Regions from separate parts of the Bradyrhizobium sp. SZCCHNRI3043 genome, predicted to be linked through region 2. Evidence: predicted binding sites of a transcription regulator. Region 2 holds the regulator's gene; the other holds the start of a gene.
The links. The regulator PhoB, encoded in region 2, activates phosphate uptake and scavenging genes when phosphate is short. The targets are predictions, from matches to a motif close to TGTCATNNANCTGTCAT.
Positions count from the first base shown of each region.

Region 1: QX124_RS28020 (UDP-2,3-diacylglucosamine diphosphatase) is a predicted target of PhoB. The motif match lies at 8,829-8,845, and genes of this name have one in related genera.

Region 1 is NZ_JAUHID010000021.1:48,839-60,879, forward strand. It holds gene QX124_RS27985 (DUF3551 domain-containing protein) at 174-422, shown strand; gene QX124_RS27990 (DUF3606 domain-containing protein) at 1,072-1,344, shown strand; gene glgX (glycogen debranching protein GlgX) at 1,410-3,644, shown strand; gene QX124_RS28000 (LysR family transcriptional regulator) at 3,666-4,583, opposite strand; gene QX124_RS28005 (D-galactonate transporter) at 4,713-6,008, shown strand; gene QX124_RS28010 (tartrate dehydrogenase) at 6,030-7,103, shown strand; gene pyk (pyruvate kinase) at 7,259-8,677, shown strand; gene QX124_RS28020 (UDP-2,3-diacylglucosamine diphosphatase) at 8,869-9,681, shown strand; gene QX124_RS28025 (threonine/serine dehydratase) at 9,729-10,718, shown strand; gene QX124_RS28030 (caspase family protein) at 10,729-12,041, opposite strand, start outside.
Region 2 is NZ_JAUHID010000001.1:654,281-666,321, forward strand. It holds gene pstA (phosphate ABC transporter permease PstA) at 1-63, shown strand, start outside; gene pstB (phosphate ABC transporter ATP-binding protein PstB) at 60-881, shown strand; gene phoU (phosphate signaling complex protein PhoU) at 912-1,628, shown strand; gene phoB (phosphate regulon transcriptional regulator PhoB) at 1,645-2,352, shown strand; gene QX124_RS03085 (trypsin-like serine protease) at 2,500-3,816, shown strand; gene QX124_RS03090 (HoxN/HupN/NixA family nickel/cobalt transporter) at 3,987-5,108, shown strand; gene QX124_RS03095 (HupU protein) at 5,124-6,140, shown strand; gene QX124_RS03100 (nickel-dependent hydrogenase large subunit) at 6,137-7,576, shown strand; gene QX124_RS03105 (hydrogenase small subunit) at 7,811-8,902, shown strand; gene QX124_RS03110 (nickel-dependent hydrogenase large subunit) at 8,924-10,714, shown strand; gene cybH (Ni/Fe-hydrogenase, b-type cytochrome subunit) at 10,729-11,472, shown strand; gene QX124_RS03120 (HyaD/HybD family hydrogenase maturation endopeptidase) at 11,485-12,041, shown strand, end outside.

The sequences.
Region 1 (12,041 bases), on a different contig from region 2:
CCGTGTCCACCGCCCGCACCCAGCGCCGCCGATGGTGGGCACGCGCCGCCTTTGGTGTCGCTTTGCCCAGCCTACGGCAGCGTCGTCTGCGGCAAAGGGCTTTGCCCGAGTTCGAGATCGCCGCGCCGGCAGACCCTTTCGGATTGGTCAGCCTCGTGCCATGATGCGTGATGATGCGCGCGCTTCTCCTCATGACTTCGATCACAGTGCTTGCAACCGCTCCGGCCGCAGCTCAACGGTTCGATGGCATTGATCCGGTGTGCCTCCAGACATGGGAGTGGGGCGGTTCCAGCACAATCTCGTGCCAGTACAGGTCGTGGGAGGCGTGTAGAGCGGGGGCTGCGGGCATGTCGGCCATGTGCTTGCGGAACCCCTATGCACAACGCCCGTCTGAGCCAAGCCGCCGTCGGCCTCCCCGGTAGGCGCCGATTGCGATCTGACAAGACCCCAATCGTCAACGGAGCAGGCACGCGCCGCCCGATGCTTGCTCGGGCTGATCGGAACCAGTCTGCATTTCTGAGAAAAATAAATCTGTTGCCATTTTTCGGAAATCGTGCTTGATTGTCTCCATCCCGTGCTCCTCGAGAGGGGCGCTTCGCGATCGTCACGGAACGTTGGGCGCGGGATGCGGTGGCTGCAGGGTGCCGCAGCGTGGGGCGACTCGCGCGGACGAACGGCAGCTTGCGGACGCGAAGTCGCGTGGTCCTGGCGCCCCGATGCTGGCGCCAAGTCTTCGGGCGATGATCCCGAGGGCGACGGTGACTAACAAGCCGGTACACCGAGGAGATCGCGAAGTAAGCGTGAAAACCATCGCGCGGGGAATGCCGGGATGTCTCGGCTGAACCTGTGGTGACTGCCGCCTGCTTTTTTTCTGCAGGCGGGCCATGGGGGCGGCCAGCTCCCGGCATTCCCTGCGCCCTCTGCCTGATCGGGGGGCAACACCGTTGACATCACTCGGGCGCCTAGCGCCGCGAGAGCAGTGACGCACGTCTTCACGGCGATGCCCAGGGGGAGGGAGCGCGGGAACCAAATTCCGCAGCCAAGGTTAGCTGGCATGCAGGAGGACTCCCGATGCGCCGTCCGAAGATTCAGCCGTCCCGCAACAAGCTCGACATGACCGATCAGGCCCAGGTCCGCGTGGTGACCAAGCGGCTGAAGATGTCGCCCGGGGAATTGTCCGAGATGGTCGAACGCATCGGCAACTCCATCGCTGCCATCACCAAGGAAGTCGCGCAGCAGCGAGCCGCGAAGGCAGCGCCGGAAGGAGCTGTGATCGCGTCGGTGACGGTGACCGAGACCAAGGCGGAAGTGATCGTGCCGGACGAGACGCCAGCGGCAACCTAGCAATCGACGCTGATCATCGAGACCCCCGGCAATCGATCTGGGGAATCGGACGAAGGGGGCAAAGGATGGACCGACGCACCGACCTCGGTGACGCTTTGACGCAGGCGGCGTTCAATCTGCGCAAGACCAGGATCAGCGAAGGCCGTCCGTTTCCTCTCGGCGCGACCTGGGACGGGCTCGGCGTCAACTTTGCGATCTTTTCCGCCCATGCGACCAAGATCGAGCTGTGCCTGTTCGACGACACCGGCGAGACCGAGCTCGAGCGCATCGAGCTGCCCGAATACACCGACGAGGTCTGGCACGGCTACCTGCCGGCCGCGCGGCCCGGCACGGTGTATGGCTATCGCGTGCATGGACCCTACGAGCCGGACGCCGGTCACAGGTTCAATCCGAACAAGCTCGTGATCGACCCCTATGCCAAGCAGCTCGTCGGCAACCTGCGCTGGGGGCCGGAGCTGTTCGGCTATCGGCTCGATCATGCCGACAAGGACCTGTCGTTCGACGACCGCGACAGTGCGCCCTTGATGCTGAAGTGCCGGGTCATCGATCCCGCCTTCACGTGGGGCACCTCACGCAAGCCGGAAATTCCGTGGGAGCGGACGATCTTCTACGAGATGCACGTCAAGGGCTTCACCAAGCTGCATCCGCTGGTGCCCGAGGCCGACCGCGGCACCTTCGCCGGCCTCGCGCATCAGGACATTCCGGCCTATCTGCGCTCCCTGGGCATCACCTCCGCCGAGCTGTTGCCGATCCACGCCTTCATCGACGACAGCTATCTGGTCGAGAAGGGGCTGCGCAACTACTGGGGCTACAATTCGATCGGCTTCTTCGCGCCGGAGCCGCGCTATCTGAAGACGCCGTTCGCGACCGAATTCAAGACCATGGTCAACCAGTTCCACGCCAACGGCATCGAGGTCATCCTCGACGTGGTCTACAACCACACCGCCGAAGGCAACGAGCTCGGGCCGACCTTGTCGTTCAAAGGCATCGACAATGCCAGCTACTACCGGCTGATGCCGGACCAGAAACGCTACTACATCAACGACACCGGCACCGGCAATACGGTGAACCTGTCGCACCAGCGCGTGCTGCAGCTCGTCGCGGACTCTTTGCGCTATTGGGCGACCGAGATGCGGGTCGACGGCTTCCGCTTCGATCTCGCCACCATCCTGGCGCGCGAGCCCTATGGCTTCGACGAGGGCGGCAGCTTCCTGGATGCCTGTCGTCAGGACCCTGTGCTGTCGAGCGTCAAGCTGATCGCCGAGCCCTGGGACATCGGTCCGGGCGGCTATCAGGTCGGCCAGTTTCCACCGGGCTGGGCGGAATGGAACGACAAGTTCCGCGACACCGCGCGTGCGTTCTGGAAGGGCGACGGCGGCACGCTCGCCGATTTCGCCAAGCGCATCTCCGGCTCGGGCGATCTGTTCAACAAGCGCGGCCGCCGCCCCTGGGCGAGCGTGAACTTCATCACCGCGCATGACGGCTTCAACCTCAACGACCTCGTCTCCTACAACGACAAGCACAACGAGGCCAATGGCGAGGACAATCGCGACGGCCACAGCAACAACCACTCCTGGAATTGCGGCGTCGAAGGACCGACCGACGACCCCGAGATCACCGCGTTGCGCGAGCGCCAGAAGCGCAATCTGCTGGCCACGATGCTGCTGTCGCATGGCACGCCGATGCTGCTGGCCGGCGACGAGTTCGGCCATACCCAGAACGGCACCAACAACGCCTATGCGCAGGACAATGAGACGACCTGGCTCGACTGGATGGGCATCACGCCGCAGGGGCGGGCGTTGCGCGAATTCACGCGCAAGCTGATCGCCATGCGCAAGGCGTTTCCGATCCTCTATCGCAGCCGCTTCCTGATCGGCTCGCACAATGAGGACCTCGGCGTCAACGACGTGACCTGGCTCGACCCGTCGGGCGAGGAGATGACGACGGAGCAGTGGACTGACGATCACGCGCGTTGTTTCGGCATGCTGCTCGACGGCCGCGCCCAGGAGACCGGCGTCAAGCGGCGTGGCTCGGATGCGACGCTCCTGCTGGTCTACAACGCGCATTTCGACGTCGTGAACTTCACGCTTCCGTCCGTGCCCGAAGGCCATAATTGGCTGGCGCTGCTCGACACCAACCAGCCGGACGCCCAGCCGCAGTCGCTGCCCTTCGGCCACGTCTACGAGGTGACCGGCCGCTCGCTGCTGGCACTCGGCCTGTCCTCGGAGCAGCAGCCGATGCGCGGCCTGCGCCATGGCCTCGGTGCCCTGCTCGATATCGCGGAGGCGCCGCTGGGGTAGGATGTTCGGCGGATTTTGCGGTCAGGCACCGCGGGCGTATTTCGCAAGCCGCGCGTCGAGCACGCCGAGCATGGCCTCGCGCGCCGGATCGCGCGAGCCGTGCAGCCAGACGGCCGCGAGCGGAAGCCGTCCGGCGGTGCTGCCGCGTGTCATCCGCAGCGGCACGAAGCGGACGCCGGAGACCGCGAGCCGCGAGGTCCAGCGCGGCACGATGGCAATGCCGAGTCGCGCGGCGACGAGATGCACGATGGTCTGCTTCTCATCGGCGAACTGCGCGATATCCGGCGACAGCTCGGCCTGTGCGAACAGCTTCATGGTGAGGTCGTGGCTGTGCGGGCGCGACCGGCGGTCCGGGACGATCAGCGGCTGGTCGGCGATGTCGGCGAGCGAGACCGCGGCACGCGAGGCCAGCCGGTGCCGCTGCGGCAGCGCCACCACGGCGCTCTCGCTGAGCAGCGCGCGGAATTCGAGCCTGATATCGGTGCGCTCGGGCGGCCTGACAAAGGCGAGGTCGAGCGCGCCGGAGAGAATCTTGGGCAGCAGCCGGATCGTCTTCTCCTCCATGAGCTGCACCGCGATGTCGGGATGCCGCGCGCGAAAATCGTGCAGCAATTGCGGCAGCAGCCCGGCGGCCGCGCTGTCGATGGCGCCGACGCGCAGCCGCTGCGCCTTCGTGCTTCGGGTACGGCGGCGGAAGCCGGTTTCGACCGCCTCGACGCGGGCCAGGATCGCCCGGGCGTCGCGCAGCAAGGTCGTGCCGTGCTCGGTCAGCGACACCGCGCGCGTGGTGCGGGCGAACAGCGGCGTCGCGAGATCCTCCTCCAGCAGCTTGATCTGGCGTCCGAGCGCCGAGGGCAGCATCTGCAGCCGCTGCGCCGCCTTGCCGAAATGCAGTTCCTCGGCGGCGGCCACGAAGCAGCGGAGCTGGTGCAATTCCATGGTGGGATCCTGAAGAGGCGATGGGCCGGATTATATCATTTTTTTGTATAATGATGCGAGCATTGAAGCCGGCCTGGTTCGCCGCCTACGCTTGTCAGATCAACGACAAGACGGGATAGGGAGGTGACGATGGCCGGAGAGCTGGAAATGCGCGTGCTGCGCAGGATCACGTTGCGCATCGTGCCCTTCATCATGCTGCTCTACTTCGTAGCCTTCATCGACCGCGTCAACGTCGGCTTCGCTGCGCTGACCATGAACAAGGATATCGGGCTTTCAGCCTCGGCCTATGGCTTCGGTGCCGGCATCTTCTTCTGGGGCTATTTCCTGTTCGAGGTCCCCTCCAACCTCGCGCTGGACAAGTTCGGCGCCCGCATCTGGATCGCGCGGGTCATGATCACCTGGGGCATCGTCTCCGGCGCGATGGCGTTCGTGCAGGGACCGACGAGCTTCTATGTGTTGCGCTTCCTGCTTGGTGCTGCGGAAGCAGGCTTCTTCCCCGGAATCATCCTCTATCTCTCCTACTGGTTCCCGGCCCGCCAGCGCGCAGCCGTCACCGCGCTGTTCATGGCCGCCGCGCCGCTCTCCACGGTTCTCGGCTCTCCGGTTTCAGGCGCGCTGCTGGAGATGGACGGCATTCTCGGCTTCAAGGGCTGGCAGTGGCTGTTCCTGATCGAGGCGCTGCCGGCGGTGCTACTCGGCTTCGTCGTGCTCGCCTACATGACCGATCGTCCGGAGCAGGCGCGCTGGCTCGCCGACGACGAGCGCGACTGGCTGGTGCGCACGATGAATGCCGAGCTGGCGAGCAAGGCCGCCACCGCCAGCCACAGCATCTGGCGCGGGTTGGCCGACATCCGCGTGCTCGCGCTCGCGCTGGTCTATTTCGGCACCTCGGCCGGCCTCTACACGCTCGGCGTCTGGGCGCCGCAGATCATCAAGCAGTTCGGCCTGTCGTCGTTCGCCGTCGGCTTCCTCAACGCGGTGCCACCGACCGTGGCCGTGGTCGTCATGATCCTGTGGGCGCGCCATTCCGACCGCACCGCCGAGCGCACCTGGCACGTCGTGCTGGCCTGCGTCGTCGCCGCCGTCGGGCTCTGGCTGGCCGGGCTGTCGACCAGTGTCGCCGCCGTGCTCGCCGCGCTCACGCTCGTCAATGTCGGCATCTCCTCCTCGAAGCCGCCGCTGTGGAGCATGCCCACCATGTTCCTGTCCGGCTCGGCCGCCGCGGCGGGCATCGCGACCATCAACTCGATCGGCAATCTCGGCGGCTTCGTCGGTCCAGCGATGATCGGCTGGATCAAGGACCAGACCGGCAGCTTCAACGGCGGGCTCTATTTCGTCGCCGGGCTGCTGGTGGTATCGGCGGTGCTGACCCTGTTGCTGTCACGTTCTCAACGTGCAAAGGCCGCTGCGGCCACGCAATCCTGACCCATCACACGGAGCCCTTTCATGCGCACCCATTCCATCGCCGCGATTCCCGCCGACGGCATCGGCCCCGAGGTCATCTCCGAAGGTGTCCGTGTGCTCGAGGCGCTCGCCAAGCGCTCGGGCGACATCAGCTTCAACGTCAAGACCTTCGACTGGGGCTCGGACTACTACAAGAAGCACGGCGTGATGATGCCGGCCGACGGCCTCGCCGAGCTGAAGAAGTTCGACGCGATCTATTTCGGCGCGGTCGGCGCTCCCGACGTGCCCGACCACATCACGCTGTGGGGGTTACGACTGCCGATCTGCCAGGGCTTCGATCAGTACGCCAATGTGCGGCCGACCAAGATCCTGCCCGGTGTGGCCTCGCCCTTGCGCAATGTCGGCGTCGGCGATCTCGACTGGGTGATCGTGCGCGAGAATTCCGAGGGCGAATATGCCGGCATGGGCGGCCGCGCGCACCGCGGCCTGCCGGAGGAGGTGGGCACCGAGGTCGCCGTCTTCACCCGCGTCGGCGTCACCCGCATCATGCGCTACGCGTTCAAGCTGGCGCAGTCGCGGCCGCGCAAGTTCCTCACCGTCGTCACCAAGTCGAATGCGCAGCGGCACGGCATGGTGATGTGGGACGAGATCGCCGCCGAAGTGGCGCGCGAATTCCCCGACGTAACCTGGGACAAGATGCTGGTCGATGCGATGACCGTGCGCATGACCTTGCAGCCGAAGAGCCTCGACACCATCGTGGCGACCAATCTGCATGCCGACATTCTGTCCGATCTCGCCGGCGCGCTGGCCGGCAGCCTCGGCGTGGCGCCGACCGGCAACATCGATCCGGAGCGGCGCTTCCCGTCGATGTTCGAGCCGATCCATGGTTCGGCGTTCGATATCACCGGAAAGGGCATCGCCAACCCGGTCGCGACGTTCTGGACCGGCGCGCAAATGCTCGAGCATCTCGGCGAGACGGACGCGGCCGCGCGGCTGATGGCTGCGGTCGAGAAAGTCTGTGCAGCCGGCATCCTGACCCCCGATGTTGGCGGCACGGCGACGACCAAGCAGGTGACCGACGCCGTCATCGACGCGATCCACGGCTCCAACGCCTGAGGCGTGCCGTTCTCTTGCACAATTCTGGCGTGTTCCGTGTCGCGCTTGCAATGGACGCTGCGGGGCGTATATCAGCGCTTCCGCTGCGTCCGCGCATGCCAATCACATGCGTGTCATAGAGACGCGAGACACGGCTTAAGGAGAAAGGACACATCATGCGTCGTCACCGTCGAGCCAAGATCGTTGCGACTGTCGGTCCCGCGAGCAATTCTCCGGAGATGCTGAAAGCGCTGTTCCTCGCCGGTGTGGACACCTTTCGTCTCAACTTCAGCCACGGCACCCAGGCCGATCACGCCAAGGTCCATGCCGCGATCCGCGCGCTCGAGAAGGAAGTGCAGCGGCCGATCGGCATCTTGATGGATCTGCAGGGTCCTAAGATTCGCGTCGGCACTCTGCGCGACAAGAAGATCCAGGTCGAAGTCGGCGAGACGATTCGATTTGTCCTCAACGGCACCGAGGGCGACAAGACATCGATTCCGTTGCCGCATCCGGAAATCTTTGCGGCGGTCTCGCCCGGTCACGATCTTCTGATCGATGACGGCCGCGTCCGCGTCCGCGTCACCGGCCTCGGCGACGACTGGATCGAGGCCAAGGTGATCGTCAGCGGCGCGATTTCCAATCACAAGGGCGTTAATCTGCCGGGCACCATTCTGGAGCTGTCGCCGCTGACGGCCAAGGACCGCTCCGATCTCGCCTTCGGGCTCGAGCTCGGCGTCGACTGGGTGGCGCTGTCGTTCGTGCAGAAGCCGTCGGACGTGCTTGAGGCGAGGGGCCTCATCAACGGCCGCGCCGGCATCATGTCCAAGATCGAGAAGCCGGCGGCGCTGGAGCGGATCGACGACATCATCCAGTTGTCGGACGCGATCATGGTCGCGCGCGGCGATCTCGGCGTCGAGATTCCCAACGAGGACGTGCCGGGCAAGCAGAAGGAGCTGGTGCGTGCCTGCCGGCTCGCCGTGAAGCCGGTGATCGTCGCGACGCAGATGCTGGATTCGATGGTGGCGACGCCGACACCGACGCGCGCCGAGGTCTCGGACGTCGCCACTGCGATCTATGACGGCGCCGACGCGGTGATGCTGTCGGCGGAGTCTGCCAGCGGCCAATACCCGCGCGAGGCGGTGGCGATGATGGACAGCATCATCAAGGCCACCGAAGGCCACAAGATGTATCGCTCGATCGTCGAGGCGACGCAGCCGGGCGAGGAGCAGACGCCGCCGCATGCGGTGGCAACCGCGGCGGCCGATCTCGCCTCGGCGATCCACGCCAGGGCGATCGTGGCCTATACGTCGAGCGGAACCTCGGCCTCGCGCGTTGCGCGCAAGCGGCCGAGCCTGCCGATTCTGGCGATCACGCCGAACGAGGACACCTCGCGGCGCATGTGCCTGCTGTGGGGCGCGCACAGCGTGCTGTCGCAGGACGTGCAGAGCTACGAGGAGATGGTCGAGCGCGCGACCTTCTTCGCCGTGCAGGAGGAGTTCGCTGAAGCCGGCGACCTGCTCGTCGTCGTCGCCGGCATCCCGTTCGCGCGGGCCGGCACCACCAACAATCTGCGCGTCGTCACCGTGCCGAGATAGGAGGCTGATTTTCCCTGTTCGCGCCGCCCGCCTGTCGCCTGATTGTCGCACCCCGCTGGTATCGCGGGGCAGTGACGAAGGACGTCGCGAGTCGTCGAACGAGCGGTGCCGGTCGCGGTCCGGCAGGATGGGTTCTGCCGGTGCGGCGTTTCGTCATCGCGGTGTCATCAGGGACTGTTAGGTGGGCGCGCATGGGACTTGAGACTGCTGGTGAAGAAAGCCCGGCTCGGCGCTTTCGGACGTTGTTCATCTCGGACGTTCATCTCGGAGCCCGCGGCTCGCAGGCCAATCTCCTCGTCGATTTCCTGCGCCACCATGATGCAGATACGATCTATCTGGTCGGCGACATCATCGACGGCTGGGCGCTCAAATCGAGCTGGCATTGGCCGCAGTCGCATAACGACCTGGTGCAGAAGATGCTGCGCAAGGCGCGCAAGGGCGCCAAGATCGTCTATGTCCCCGGCAATCACGACGAGTTCCTGCGCGGTTATTACGGCACGCATTTCGGCGGCATCGACGTCGTCGAGAACATCGTCCACACCGGCGCTGACGGCAAACGCTATCTGGTGATCCACGGCGACATCTTTGATCTGGTCGTGCAGAACGCGCGCTGGCTCGCCCATCTCGGCGACAAGGCCTATGACTTCGCGATCCAGATGAACCGTCTGGTCAACTTCTTCCGTCGCATGTTCGGCGTTCCCTATTGGTCGCTGTCGCAATGGGCCAAGCAGAAGGTCAAGAACGCGGTGAACTACATCGGCGCGTTCGAGACGGCGCTGGCCTCCGAGGCGCGAAGGCATGGCGCTGACGGCGTGATCTGCGGCCACATCCATTGCGCTGTCATCCGCGATCAGGACGACATTCGCTACATGAATTGCGGCGACTGGGTCGAGAGCTGCACGGCGCTGGTCGAGCACGAGGACGGCCGCTTCGAGATCCTCACCTGGACCGATCCGCTACGGCAACGCGCGCCGGTTCCCCAACTGGCCGCTCGCGCCGCCTGACACCGGCTCCCTTGCCTCTCGGCAATCGGGCGCGGTAAAATAGGGGCATGACAGCTCATTCCCCGATCCTGCCCGTGACCGCCGCCGACATCGATGCGGCGGCACGCGTCCTCGCGCCCGTGGCCGTGCGGACTCCGCTGCTGCCGGCTCCCGTGCTGAGCGAGCAGTTCAAGGCGAACGTCTTCGTGAAGCCGGAGGTGCTGCAGCGGACCGGCTCGTTCAAGTTCCGCGGCGCCTACAACAAACTGGCGTCGATCCCGCAAGCAGCGCGCGGCAACGGCGTCGTCGCATTCTCCTCCGGCAATCATGCGCAGGGCGTCGCCCATGCCGCCACATTGCTGGGCATGGACGCCACGATCGTGATGCCCTCGGATGCGCCGGCGGCCAAGCGCGAGCGCACCAAGGCGTTCGGTGCCGAGGTCGTGCTCTATGATCGCGATCGCGAGGACCGCGAAGCGATCGCGCGCGGCATCGCTGCAAAGCGCGGCTCTACGGTAGTGCCGCCCTATGACGATCCCCACGTCATCGCAGGGCAGGGCACCGTCGGCCGCGAGATCGGCGAAGACCTCGCGGCGCTGGGCCTGTCGCCGGATCTGGTGATCGTCCCGGCTTCGGGCGGTGGTCTGCTTGCCGGCGTCTCGACCGCGGTGAAGGCGCATTTTCCGAGCACCCAGATGGTCGTGGCTGAGCCCAAGGGCTTTGATGACCATGCGCGCTCGCTGCGGGCCGGCCACCGCGAGGCCCATGATGCGAAGGGGCGCACCATCTGCGACGCGCTGATGGCGGCGATTCCGGGCGAGATCACCTTCGCGATCAACAGCCAACTTCTGTCGGCTGCGGTCGAGGCCTCGGATGAGGAGGTGGGGCGCGCGGTCGGCTTTGCCTTCCGGGAGCTGAAGCTCGTCGTCGAGCCCGGTGGTTCAGTCGGGCTTGCGGCATTGCTGGCCGGCCGGCTGGATGTGGCGGGCAAGACGGTGGTGATCGTTTTGTCCGGCGGCAATGTCGATGCTGAGCTCTACGCCAGGCTGATCGCCTGACGATCAAGCCTCAGTGAAAGCTGAGGCCGCCTTTTGCAGATCCCCCACCGCCGATCCGCAGTCCGGACTGCGCGACGTGCGGCGTGCCCCGCGTCGGGCCGCCCTGCATCCCTCCTTGGCCACGCGCCATCGACGGACGCGACGTGTTGATGTTCGGCTTGAACGGTCCGGAATTGCCGGGGAAGGGATGCCGGACCTCGCGGGTGTCGAATGGCCGCCCAGGACTGCGCTTCAGTGGATCGCGCTGGATCTTCGCGGCGACAGGCGGATTTGCCGGCGGCATGATCCTGTCGCGCAACCTGGTCTGAGCGATAGGCCTGGGATCGACGACCTTGTTGGGACCCGCGTTGTTGATGGCATTGCCTTTCGTGACCACTGTTGGCGGCATCGGTCCGTGCGGCGGCACGATGGTGGCCGGCAGCTTCGGTTGCGGGCCTGGATGGCTCTGGATCTGGGCGGCGGGATTGAACGGCCGCGCGATCGGTGCCAGTTGCGGTGGCATGATGAGACGGCTCGGTTGCAGCACGGGGATGGGCCGAGGCTGTCCCTGCAGCCGCAGCGCGACCGGCGCATATGGGCTGTCGGCATAGGATTCACGGAAGCTCTGATAGGCGGCCGGCGAATTCGCCAGCACGGCCTGGTGCCACGCCGCGGCCTGCACGAGGCCGGCGAGCAGTGCGCGGATGCGGTCGGCGAGCGGATCGCGTGGGTACATCGCGATGAACTCGCGATAATATTGCGGACGGTTCTCCGACAGCACGTAGTCATAGGCCTGCCGCACGGAACGGCTCGGCAGGTCGGCGGCCATCTGCACCACGGGCGCGTTCACCGGCGCGCGCGCTGCGGCAACCAGGGATTCGCCGAAGAAGGTGAAATCACTGGTCAACGACGAGCTTTCCCACGGCGTCTGTCGACCATCGGTGCTCTGGTTCACCTGCAGGCGAATGCGCTTGAACAATTGCTCGATCGGCAGGTTCGGCTGCCGCGCCAGGTTCAGGAACGCCTGCGCGTACGGGCTGTGCTCGCCACGCCCGTCGAGCGCCTCCTCGCCAGGCGAGGTCGAATATCCGAGGATGGAGCCGTTCGGTGCGTCGACGATGGCAAGTCCGCGTCCGGCATCGTTGATGGCAGGGAAGGGATTGTTGCGGCAGGCGTCCAGCACGACGATCCGCATGCGGCTCGGGATGGCGTCGAGCGTTGCCATCAGGTCCACCAGACGGATCGTCCCCGTCGTCAGGTCGGAGGGCGCTGAGATACGGGCATCGATCGGGATCAGATAGTTCTCGCCCGCGAGCTGAACCCCGTGGCCGGCGTAGTAGACCA
Region 2 (12,041 bases):
CTGGCCGTGCTCGCCCTGAACATCGGTGCACGCATTCTCGGCGCCGAGAGGAACACCAAATGACCGAACTGTCCGTCTCCGTCAGTCAGCCCAATCACGCTCTTCACGGCAAGGCGCTTCCGGATGCGCCGGCCAAGGTGACTGCGCGCAACCTCAACTTCTACTACGGCGACCATCACGCGCTGAAGAACATCAACCTGTCGCTGGGCACCAACCGCGTCACCGCGTTCATCGGCCCGTCCGGCTGCGGCAAGTCCACGCTGCTGCGCATCTTCAACCGGATGTACGATCTCTATCCGGGCCAGCGCGCGACCGGGCAGCTGATGCTCGACAACACCAACATCCTCGATCCCAAGCTCGATCTGAATCTGCTGCGCGCCCGGGTCGGCATGGTGTTCCAGAAGCCGACGCCGTTCCCGATGACGATCTACGAGAACATCGCCTTTGGCATCCGCCTCTATGAGAAGATATCGAAGTCGGAGATGGACGACCGGGTCGAGAAGGCGCTGCGCGGCGGCGCGTTGTGGAACGAGGTCAAGGACAAGCTCAACGCCTCGGGCCTGTCGCTGTCCGGCGGCCAGCAGCAGCGACTGTGCATCGCGCGCACCGTGGCGGTCCGGCCGGAGGTGATCTTGTTCGACGAGCCGTGCTCGGCGCTCGATCCGATCTCGACCGCCAAGGTCGAGGAGCTGATCCAGGAGCTCGCCGAAAACTATACGATCGCCATCGTGACGCATAACATGCAGCAGGCGGCGCGCGTCTCCGACAAGACCGCCTTCATGTATCTCGGCGAGCTGATCGAGTTCGACGACACCAGCAAGATCTTCACCTCGCCGAGTGATCGGCGGACCCAGGATTACATCACCGGCCGGTTCGGCTGACGCCGACGACATTGTCTTCAGGAGATCATCATGGCCAGTGAACATACCGCCAAGGCGTTCGACAGCGATCTGCAGGACCTCACCCGTCTGGTATCGGAGATGGGCGGCCTCGCAGAGCGGCTGATCGTCGATTCCGTCGATGCGCTGGTGCGGCGCGACATCGCGCTCGGCCAGAAGGTGGTCGCCACCGACGCCGAGGTCGACAAGCTGCAGCGCATCATCGAGGAGCGCGCCGTGCTCACGATCGCCCGTCGCCAGCCGATGGCGGTCGACCTGCGCGAGATCGTCGGCGCGATGCGCGTGGCGACCGATCTGGAGCGCATCGGCGACCTCGCCAAGAACATCGGCAAGCGCGTCGCGGCGCTGGAGAGCGACTTCCATCCGCTGAAGCTGATCCGCGGCCTCGAGCACATGACCGATCTGGTGCAGTCGCAGGTCAAGACGGTGCTGGACGCCTATGCCGCGCATGACCTGCCGGCGGCGATGACGGTGTGGAAGGGCGACGAGGAAGTCGACGCCATCTGCACCTCGCTGTTCCGCGAGCTCCTGACCTACATGATGGAGGATCCGCGCAACATCTCGTTCTGCATCCACCTGATGTTCTGCGCCAAGAACATCGAGCGCATCGGCGATCACGCGACCAACATCGCCGAGACTGTATTCTATATGATCGAAGGCCAGCAGATCATGGACAAGCGCCCGAAGGGCGACATGACGAGCTTCGCGACGACGATTCCCGGTAACTAAGAGAGACGGTTCAGACATGGGCGCCCGAATTCTGGTGGTGGAGGACGAGGAGGCGCTGACGACGCTGCTGCGCTACAACCTCGAGGCCGAAGGCTACGAGGTCGAGACCGTGGCGCGCGGCGACGAGGCCGACACGCGGCTGAAGGAGCGCGTTCCGGATCTCGTCGTGCTCGACTGGATGCTGCCGGGCCTCTCCGGCATCGAGTTGTGCCGCCGCCTGCGCGCGCGCTCCGAGACCCGGCAACTGCCGATCATCATGCTGACGGCGCGCGGCGAGGAGAGCGAGCGCGTGCGCGGACTCGCCACCGGCGCCGACGACTACATCGTCAAGCCGTTCTCGGTGCCGGAGCTCCTGGCGCGCGTGAAAGGCCTGCTGCGGCGGGCGAGCCCGGAGCGGCTGGCGACCGTGCTGTCCTATGGCGACATCGAGCTCGACCGCGAGAAACGCCGCGTGGCGCGCTCGGGGCGGCCGATCGATCTCGGCCCGACCGAATACCGCCTGCTCGAATTCTTCCTCGAGCACCCCGGCCGCGTGTTCAGCCGCGAACAGCTGCTCGACAGCGTCTGGGGCCGCGACATCTACATCGACGAGCGCACCGTCGACGTCCATATCGGCCGCCTGCGCAAGCTGCTCAATCCCGGCCGCGAGCAGGACCCGATCCGCACCGTGCGCGGCGCCGGTTATGCGCTCGATGATCGCTTCGCCAAGAGCGAGCAGGTGTAAGGGGCGATCGGACGTGAGGACGAAGCAGGTGTGAGGCGCGAGCGGGCCCGATTGAGGAGATCGCGGTCCGCTTTCCGCCACGCCGCCGCCGTCTTGATCGTGTCTGCTTCGTGGCCCGTCACGATGTTTCGGTCCCAGCGGACGCCCTTGATCAAGACCATCATCATATCTCTTGCCGTGCTGCTCGGCGGCGCGGCGGGCGCCCCGGCCGCCGAGCTCGAAGACGCGGTCGCGGCGGCAGGCAACGGGCAGCATGCGGCGGCGATGCGACGGCTGCTGCCGCTGGCCGCCAAGGGCGATGCGCGGGCGCAGTTCGACGTCGGCTTCATGCAGGCGTTCGGCTGGGGCGTGCCGCGTAATCCGAGCGAGGCGCTGGCCTGGTACCGCAAGGCCGCCGATCAGGGGCTAGCCGTCGCGCAACATTATCTCGGCATCGCCTACGTCAATGGCGAGGGTGTTGCCTCGAACTACGGCGAAGCCAGTCGCTGGTTCAGCCGCGCGGCGGCGCAGGGCTTCGCCCAGTCGCAATACATGCTCGGCCTGATGCTGCTCGACGGCCGCGGTGTGAAACAGGACGTCGTGCAGGGCTATGCCTGGCTGGTGATGGCGGGCCGTAGTGGCGTGCGATCGGCCGGCCGCGACGTGCAGCGGGTCAGGTTGACCGAGCCGCAGCGCGTCCAGGCCCAGAGCGCCATTGCGTCCTGGCAGCCGAAACCGGAATCGGCGGATGCGGGCATTGCCACTCCGCGTCCGGAGCAACTGCTCGGGCTCGATCGCCACATCGGCGAGGTCGTCGATCCCACCTCCTGGCCGGCGTCGTCGATCGGCGTCGTCACCGTCGCGCAATACTCGAGCGGCGGCTGGTGCACCGGCACCCTGGTGGCGCCGCGCGTCGTGCTCACCGCCGCGCATTGCGTCTTCAACGGCGTGGCGCAGGTCAGCCCCGGCAATGTCCGCTTCCTGGCCGGCATGAACCGTGGCACGCCGGCGGCATCGTCGGTCGCCGACAAGCTGATCGTGGCGCCCGATTTCGTCCCGACCCGGCACGACAGATGGTCGCTCGACCGCTCGCCCGCCGATTGGGCGCTGATCGTGCTGAAGGATGCGCTGCCGTCGAAGCCGGTGGCGGTCAAGGCGCTGACCCGCGAGGAGCTCGCGGCTGCGACGACGGCCGGCACCATCTCCGAGATCGGCTATGGCCAGGAGCGGCGCTATTCGCCGACCGGCCAGCGCAATTGCAGCGCCGGCATGACCAAGGACGGGATGCTGCTGACGGTGCATTGTCTGGCCAATTTCGGCTATTCGGGCTCGCCGATCCTCGCCGAGGTCGGTGGGCAGCCTGCCGTGGTCGGCATCTTCTCGGCGTTCCACGAGGAGACCCGGCTGATGTTCGCCGCCCCCGCGAGCCAGTTCGAGGCGGTCGTGCGCCGCGAGATCGCGGCGCAGAGTGCCTCGGCGCGGTGAGGGAAGGAGCGAGAGAGACGAGGTCCCGCCGCTGGTCATGATCTGTGCGTGACTGGATAGCGGGTTGCCAAGCGAGAGGGCGGTCCGGGAAGCGCCACCCAGGTTTTCCTGCAGCTTTCGCCTGCAGCGGGGCCTTACCGAACTGGCCTGGCTCTTGCTATAGTCCGAGTATGACGATTGTTCAAATTGATCATCCTCGGGCCGCGCGGCTGCTGTGGTGGCGGTCGCAGCCCGGCCGGACCGTTGCGCTGGTCGCCGGACTGGTCGCCGCCAACGCGCTCGCCTGGGCCTGGGCGTTCGCGCTCTACGCCGACCGGCCCGCCATCGTCGGCACCGCGATGCTGGCTTGGCTGCTCGGACTGCGCCATGCGATCGATGCGGATCACATCGCGGCCATCGACAACGTCGTGCGGAAGCTGGTGCAGGACGGTAGCGCCCCGCGCGCCGCCGGCCTCTATTTTGCGCTCGGCCATTCCAGCGTCGTCGTTATCGCCACCATCGTCGTGAGCCTCATCGCCGGCGCCGACCTCCTGGATGAAGAGAGTGCGATCAGGGCGATCGGCGGCGTCATCGGCACGTCGGTATCGTCCGGCTTCCTGCTGCTTATCGCGTTGGCGAACCTCATTCTGTTCGTGAACCTCTGGCGCCGCGCCGCACAGCCGCAGTCCGAGATGGAAACCGCCGGAAACAGCGGACGGGGCATCCTCATCCGCCTGCTGCGCCCCGTGCTCCGCCTGGTGGGACGCGCCTGGCACATGTATCCGCTCGGCTTCCTGTTCGGTCTCGGCTTCGACACTGCGAGCGAGATCGGGCTTCTCAGCCTGTCGGCGACCGAGGCTGCGCGCGGCGCGAGCCTCGCCCATGTGCTGGTATTCCCGGCGCTGTTCGCGGCTGCGATGGCCACTGTCGACACCGCCGACAGCATGCTGATGGTCGGCGCCTATCGCTGGGCGCTGACCGATCCCGCACGCAAGCTGCGCTATAACCTCGTGATCACCGGCGCATCCGTTGCGATCGCGCTGGTGATCGGCAGCTTCGAGGCGTTCACGCTGTTGGCGCCGCGGCTTGGCCTGACGGGGGGATGGGCTGACGTCGCCACCGCGCTGGGCGACGATGTCGCCAATCTCGGAATCGTCGCGATCGGCCTGTTCGGACTGGTCTGGGCGGTCGCCATGCTGCTCGGTCGCAGTCAGCGCGGTTCCGAGGCGACGCCCGGCGAAGCGCTTGCCAGCGTTCGTGCGGGGGCGCTAAACCCGCCGGCGATACGAAGCGGAACGCATAAGACGGGCTAGGAGCGGGGCCTCATGATGGTCGGCTCGGAGGGAACGATCAGGATGCTGTGGCTGCAGGGCGCGAGCTGCGGCGGCTGCACCATGTCGATCCTGGAAAGCGGCGCGTCCGGCTGGTTCGACGAATTGCGCCAATCCGGCATCGATCTGGTGTGGCATCCCTCCGTCAGCGAGCAGACAGGGGACGAGGTCGTGGAGCTGTTAGAGGCGATCCGCGACGGCCGCGAGCGGCTCGATCTGCTGGTGCTCGAAGGCTCGGTGGCGCGAGGCCCCGGTCTGAGCGGCCGCTTCAACATGCTCGCCGGCACCAACCGCTCGATCTATCACTGGCTGCTCGATCTGGCGCCGCTGGCCGACTACGTCGTCGCCGTCGGCAGCTGCGCCGCCTATGGCGGCATTCCCGCGGCTGGCATCAATCCGACCGATGCGGTCGGACTGCAGTTCGAGGGCAGCGATATCGGCGGCGCGCTTGGCGCGGCCTTCCGCTCGAAACGCGGGCTGCCGGTGATCAACGTCGCAGGCTGTGCGCCGCATCCGGGCTGGATGATGGAGAGCCTGCTGGCGCTTACCTCGGGCGATCTGACGGCAGACGGTCTCGACGCGGTCGGCCGTCCGACCTTCATCGCCAACCACCTCGCTCATCACGGCTGCTCGCGCAACGAGTTCTACGAGTTCAAGGCGAGCGCGGAGACGATGTCGGAGCGCGGCTGCCTGATGGAGCATCTCGGCTGCCGCGCAACGCAGGCGGTCGGCGACTGCAATCAGCGCTCGTGGAACGGCGGCGGCTCCTGCACCAAGGGCGGTTATGCCTGCATCGCCTGCACCTCGCCGGGCTTCGAGAGCGCGCAGAACTATCTGGAGACGGCGAAGCTCGCCGGCATCCCCGTCGGCCTTCCCACCGACATGCCGAAAGCCTGGTTCGTCGCGCTCGCAGCGCTGTCGAAATCGGCCACGCCGCGCCGCGTCCGAGTCAATGCGACGGCGGATCATGTCGTGGTGCCGCCGGGCCGTTCCGGCGACAAGCGCCGTCCATGACGCGGATCACGGTCGGACCGTTCAATCGTGTCGAAGGCGATCTCGAGGTCAGGCTCGATATCGAGAGCGGCCGCGTCGCGCGGGCGGAGGTGACGGCGCCGCTCTATCGCGGCTTCGAGCAGATCCTTGAGGGCCGGCCGCCGCTCGACGCCCTGGTGATCGCGCCGCGCATCTGCGGCATCTGCTCCGTGTCGCAATCGATCGCGGCCGCCGCGGCGTTGCGCCAGGCCATGGGCATTGCGGCAGCACCAAACGGCATCCTCGCGAGCAACATCGCGCACGCGGCCGAGAACGCGGCGGATCATCTGACGCATTTCTACATCTTCTTCATGCCGGACTTCGCCCGCGATGCTTATGCCTCGCACGCTTGGCATTCGACCGCGGCCGAACGTTTCGCGGCGACGAAGGGCAGCGCTGCCCGCGATGCGCTGCCTGCGCGCGCGCGACTGCTCGAGATCATGGGCCTGATCGCGGGCAAATGGCCGCACAGTCTCGCCTTCCAGCCAGGCGGGACGACGCGCGCGATCGAGCTCGGCGAGCGCGTGCGGCTCAACGCGATCGCGGCGTCGTTTCGCGGTTTCCTTGAGCGCGTCGTGTTCGCCGACAAGTTGGAGAACGTGCTCGCCTTGTCGACATCGGACGAGCTCGACCGTTGGCGCGAGGGCCGCGCCGGCGACTTCGCGCATTTCCTTCGGCTGGCCGATGCGCTCGCGCTGGCCGACCTCGGCAGCGGACCAGGTTCCTTGATGAGCTTCGGCGCGTATCACGACTTCAATGGGGCTCGTTTTCGCGCTGGCGTCCGCACGAGCAGTGGCGAGGTCCAGGCTTTGCCGTCGGACGGCATCACCGAGGACGTCTCGCACGCCTGGATGCACGATACGTCGCTCGATCCGGCCGAGAGCCGCACCGTGCCCGATGCCGACAAAGCCGACGCCTATAGCTGGTGCAAGGCGCCGCGTCTCGCGGGAGAACCGGTCGAGGTCGGCGCTCTCGCAAGGCAGGCCATCGACGGTCAGCCGCTGATCACCGCGCTGCTCGCGAGCGGTCGCAGCAATGTCCGCAATCGTGTCATCGCCCGGCTGATCGAAACCGCGCAACTCGCGCTGTCGATCGAGCACTGGATCAAGGCGCTGCGTCTCAACGAGCCGTTCTGCGTGAACAGCGGTGAGGCGGCCGACGGCCACTTCGTCGGGGTCGTGGAGGCTGCGCGCGGCAGCCTCGGCCACTGGCTCGCGGTGCGCTCCGGCCGGATCGAGCGTTATCAGATCATCGCGCCGACGAGCTGGAATTTTTCGCCGCGCGACGCCGACGGCGTTGCGGGCCCGCTCGAGCAGGCGCTGGTCGGCACCGAGGTCGGCGATGCCGGCGCGCGTGCGGTCGGCATCCAGCACGTCGTGCGGTCGTTCGATCCCTGCATGGTCTGCACGGCGCATTGAGCGCGCTGCACACAGGCAGGCAGCAAGCGGAAACAAGATTGTCGGTGCAAAGCGCGTGATTTCCGATTGTCGCGCGCGATCCACCACCGAAGGCTCCGTCGCTGCGATCGCACCGCCTCAAGCATCTGAAATCATTATGATTCGAATCCAGCAATGATGCTGGCCCGCATCTTGCTGTCCTTCTCGCCAGAACGCGATCAGATGATCGCCAACGCGATGTCAGGGGGAGGACTCATGGGCGCGGCAACGGAAACTTTTTACAGCGTCATCAGGCGTCAGGGCATCACGCGGCGCAGCTTTCACAAGTTCTGCAGCCTGACCGCGACGAGCCTCGGCCTCGGCCCGCTGGCGGCGAGCCGCATCGCCAATGCGCTCGAAACCAAGCCGCGCACGCCGGTCATCTGGATGCACGGGCTGGAGTGCACGTGCTGCTCGGAGAGCTTCATCCGCTCGGCGCATCCGCTGGTGAAGGATGCCGTGCTGTCGATGATCTCGCTCGACTATGACGACACCATCATGGCGGCGGCCGGCCACCAGGCGGAGGCCATCCTCGACGAGACGCGTGCGAAGTACAAGGGACAGTACATTCTTGCGGTCGAGGGCAATCCGCCGCTGAACGAAGGTGGCATGTTCTGCATCGACGGCGGCAAGCCGTTCGTCGAAAAGCTGAAGATGATGGCCGAGGACGCCATGGCGATCATCGCCTGGGGCGCCTGTGCCTCCTGGGGCTGTGTGCAGGCGGCAAAGCCCAATCCGACGCAGGCGACCCCGATCGACAAGGTCATCACCAACAAGCCGATCATCAAGGTGCCGGGCTGCCCGCCGATCGCGGAAGTCATGACCGGCGTCGTCACCTTCATCACCACCTTCGGCAAGCTGCCTGAGCTCGACCGCCAGGGTCGGCCGAAGATGTTCTACTCACAGCGTATCCACGACAAGTGCTATCGCCGGCCGCATTTCGACGCCGGCCAGTTTGTCGAGGAGTGGGACGACGAGGCCGCGCGCAAGGGCTACTGCCTCTACAAGATGGGCTGCAAGGGCCCGACCACCTACAACGCCTGCTCGACGGTGCGCTGGAACGGCGGCGTGTCGTTCCCGATCCAGTCCGGTCACGGCTGCATCGGCTGCTCGGAGGACGGCTTCTGGGACAAGGGCTCGTTCTACGACCGTCTCACCAACATCAAGCAGTTCGGCATCGAGCACAACGCCGACCAGGTCGGCATGGTGGCCGCGGGCACGGTGGGCGTAGCGGTCGCGGCGCATGCGGCGGCGACGGCCGTGAAACGGCTCGCCACCAAGCGCGACGACGCCAAACAAGATCATTGATCGCATTCAGGGCAGGCAACGATGGGCATCCAGACTCCCAACGGCTTCAATCTCGACAATTCCGGCAAGCGCATTGTCGTCGATCCGGTCACCCGGATCGAGGGACACATGCGGGTCGAGGTCAACGTCGACTCCGACAATGTCATCCGCAATGCGGTTTCCACCGGCACGATGTGGCGCGGCATCGAGGTGATCCTCAGGAATCGCGATCCGCGCGACGCATGGGCCTTCACCGAGCGGATCTGCGGCGTCTGCACCGGAACGCATGCGCTCACATCGGTGCGCGCGGTCGAGAACGCGCTCGGCATCACCATTCCGGAGAATGCCAACTCCATCCGCAACCTCATGCAGCTTGCGCTGCAAGTGCACGACCACGTCGTGCACTTCTATCATCTGCACGCGCTGGACTGGGTCGACGTGGTCTCGGCGCTCTCGGCCGATCCGAAGGCGACGTCGACACTGGCGCAGTCGATCTCGAGCTGGCCGCTGTCGTCGCCCGGCTATTTCAGGGACCTCCAGACCCGCCTCAAGAAGTTCGTCGAGTCGGGGCAGCTCGGCCCGTTCAAGAATGGATATTGGGGCAGCAAGGCCTATAAGCTGCCGCCCGAAGCCAACCTGATGGCGGTGGCGCACTATCTGGAGGCGCTCGATTTCCAGAAGGAGATCGTCAAGATCCACACCATCTTCGGCGGCAAGAACCCGCACCCCAACTGGCTCGTGGGTGGCGTGCCGTGTCCGATCAACATCGACGGCACCGGTGCGGTCGGCGCCATCAACATCGAGCGGCTGAACCTCGTCTCCTCGATCATCGATCGCCTGATCGAGTTCAACGAGATGGTCTATCTCCCCGACGTCGCCGCGATCGGCTCCTTCTACAAGGACTGGCTCTATGGCGGCGGCCTGTCCGGCAAGAGCGTGCTCGCCTATGGCGACGTGCCCGAGCATGCCAATGACTACTCCGCCAAGAGCTTGAAGCTGCCGCGTGGCGCGATCATCAACGGCAACCTGTCCGAGGTGTTTCCGGTCGATCACGCCAATCCGGACGAGATCCAGGAGTTCGTGGTTCACTCCTGGTACAAATATCCCGACGAGACCAAGGGACTGCATCCCTGGGACGGCATCACCGAGCCGAACTACGTGCTCGGCCCCAATGCCAAGGGCACCAAGACCGACATCAAGGAGCTCGACGAGGGCGGCAAATATTCCTGGATCAAGGCGCCGCGCTGGCGCGGACATGCGATGGAGGTCGGACCGCTCGCACGCTGGGTCGTCGGCTATGCGCAGAACAAGGCGGAGTTCAAGGATCCCGTCGACAAGTTCCTGAAAGATCTCGACCTGCCTCTGACGGCGCTGTTCTCCACGCTCGGCCGCACCGCGGCGCGCGCGCTGGAATCGGTCTGGGCCGGACGGCAGATGCGCTACTTCCAGGACAAGCTGATCGCCAACATCAAGGCGGGCGACAGCTCGACGGCGAATGTCGACAAATGGAAGCCCGAGAGCTGGCCGAAAGAGGCCAAGGGCGTCGGCTTCACCGAGGCGCCGCGCGGCGCGCTCGCGCATTGGATCAAGATCAAGGACACCAAGATCGACAACTACCAGTGCGTCGTGCCGACGACCTGGAACGGCTCGCCCAGGGATCCCAAGGGCAACATCGGCGCATTCGAGGCGTCGCTGATGAACACCCCGATGGCCAATCCCGAGCAGCCGCTCGAGATCCTGCGCACGATCCATTCCTTCGATCCGTGTCTGGCCTGCTCGACGCACGTCATGAGTCCGGACGGACAGGAGCTGGCCAAGGTCAAGGTCAGGTAGGCGGGAGAAGCACCATGATGGATGCAGTTGCACGTCCCGCGGAGTCCGAGCCCAATCTGGCCGCGATCGCGGCCGACGCGGCCGGCGAGCATGCGGTTGGCCGGCCCACGGTCTATGTCTACGAAGCGCCGGTGCGCATCTGCCACTGGGTCAACGCGTTCGCGATTCTGGTGCTGATGGTCACGGGCTATCTGATCGGATCGCCTCTCCCGACGGTGTCGGGAGAGGCGTCCGCGAACTTCGTGATGGGCTACATCCGCTTTGCCCATTTCGCGGCCGGACAGGTGCTGGCGGTGTTCTTCCTCGCCCGCATCTTCTGGGCCTTCGTCGGCAACCACCATTCCCGGCAGATCTTCTACATTCCGGTGCATCGCAAGCAGTTCTGGAAAGAGGTGCTGCACGAGATCCGCTGGTACGCCTTCCTGGAACGTGAGCCGAAGATGTATGTCGGCCATAATCCTCTGGCGCAGACGGCGATGTTCATCGGCTTCACGCTGTTCGTGACCTTCATGATCGTCACCGGCTTTGCGCTCTATTCGGAAGGCACCGGGATCGACAGCTGGCAGCACAAATTGTTTGGCTGGGTGTTTGCGATCTGGCCGAACAGCCAGGATGTCCATACTTGGCATCATCTCGGGATGTGGGCGCTGGTCACGTTCGTGATGGTGCATGTCTATGCCGCCATTCGCGAAGACATCATGTCACGCCAGAGCATCATCTCCTCGATGATCTCAGGCGAACGGCAGTTCCGCGACTAGCAGGGGGCCGGCATGGTCGATGAGCGCGGGCGCGACCGCATTTTGGTGCTCGGGATCGGCAACATTCTCTGGGCTGACGAAGGCTTCGGCGTGCGGGTGGTGGAGGAATTCCACCGCCGCTTCACCGTGCCCGACAACGTCACGATCCTCGACGGCGGCACGCAGGGGCTTTACCTCGTCAATTATGTCGAGGAAGCCGACGGCCTGATCGTGTTCGACGCCATCGACTATGGCCTTGTGCCGGGCGAGCTCAAGCTCGTCCGCGATGACGAGGTGCCGCGCTTCACCGGCGCCAAGAAGATGAGCCTGCACCAGACGGGCTTCCAGGAAGTGCTGAGCGCGGCCGACCTGCTCGGCCGCTATCCGCAGCGGCTTGCGCTGATCGGCTGCCAGCCGCTCGACCTCGAGGATTGGGGCGGTCCGCTGACTGCGCCGGTTCGTGCGCAGATCGCGCCGGCGATCGAGCTGGCCTGCGCCCTGCTGGCGGAATGGGGCGCGCCCGCCGTGTCGCGGCGTGAACCGCTCGCCGGCGACGAACGCCTGCTCGCGAACGACATCGACCATCACAG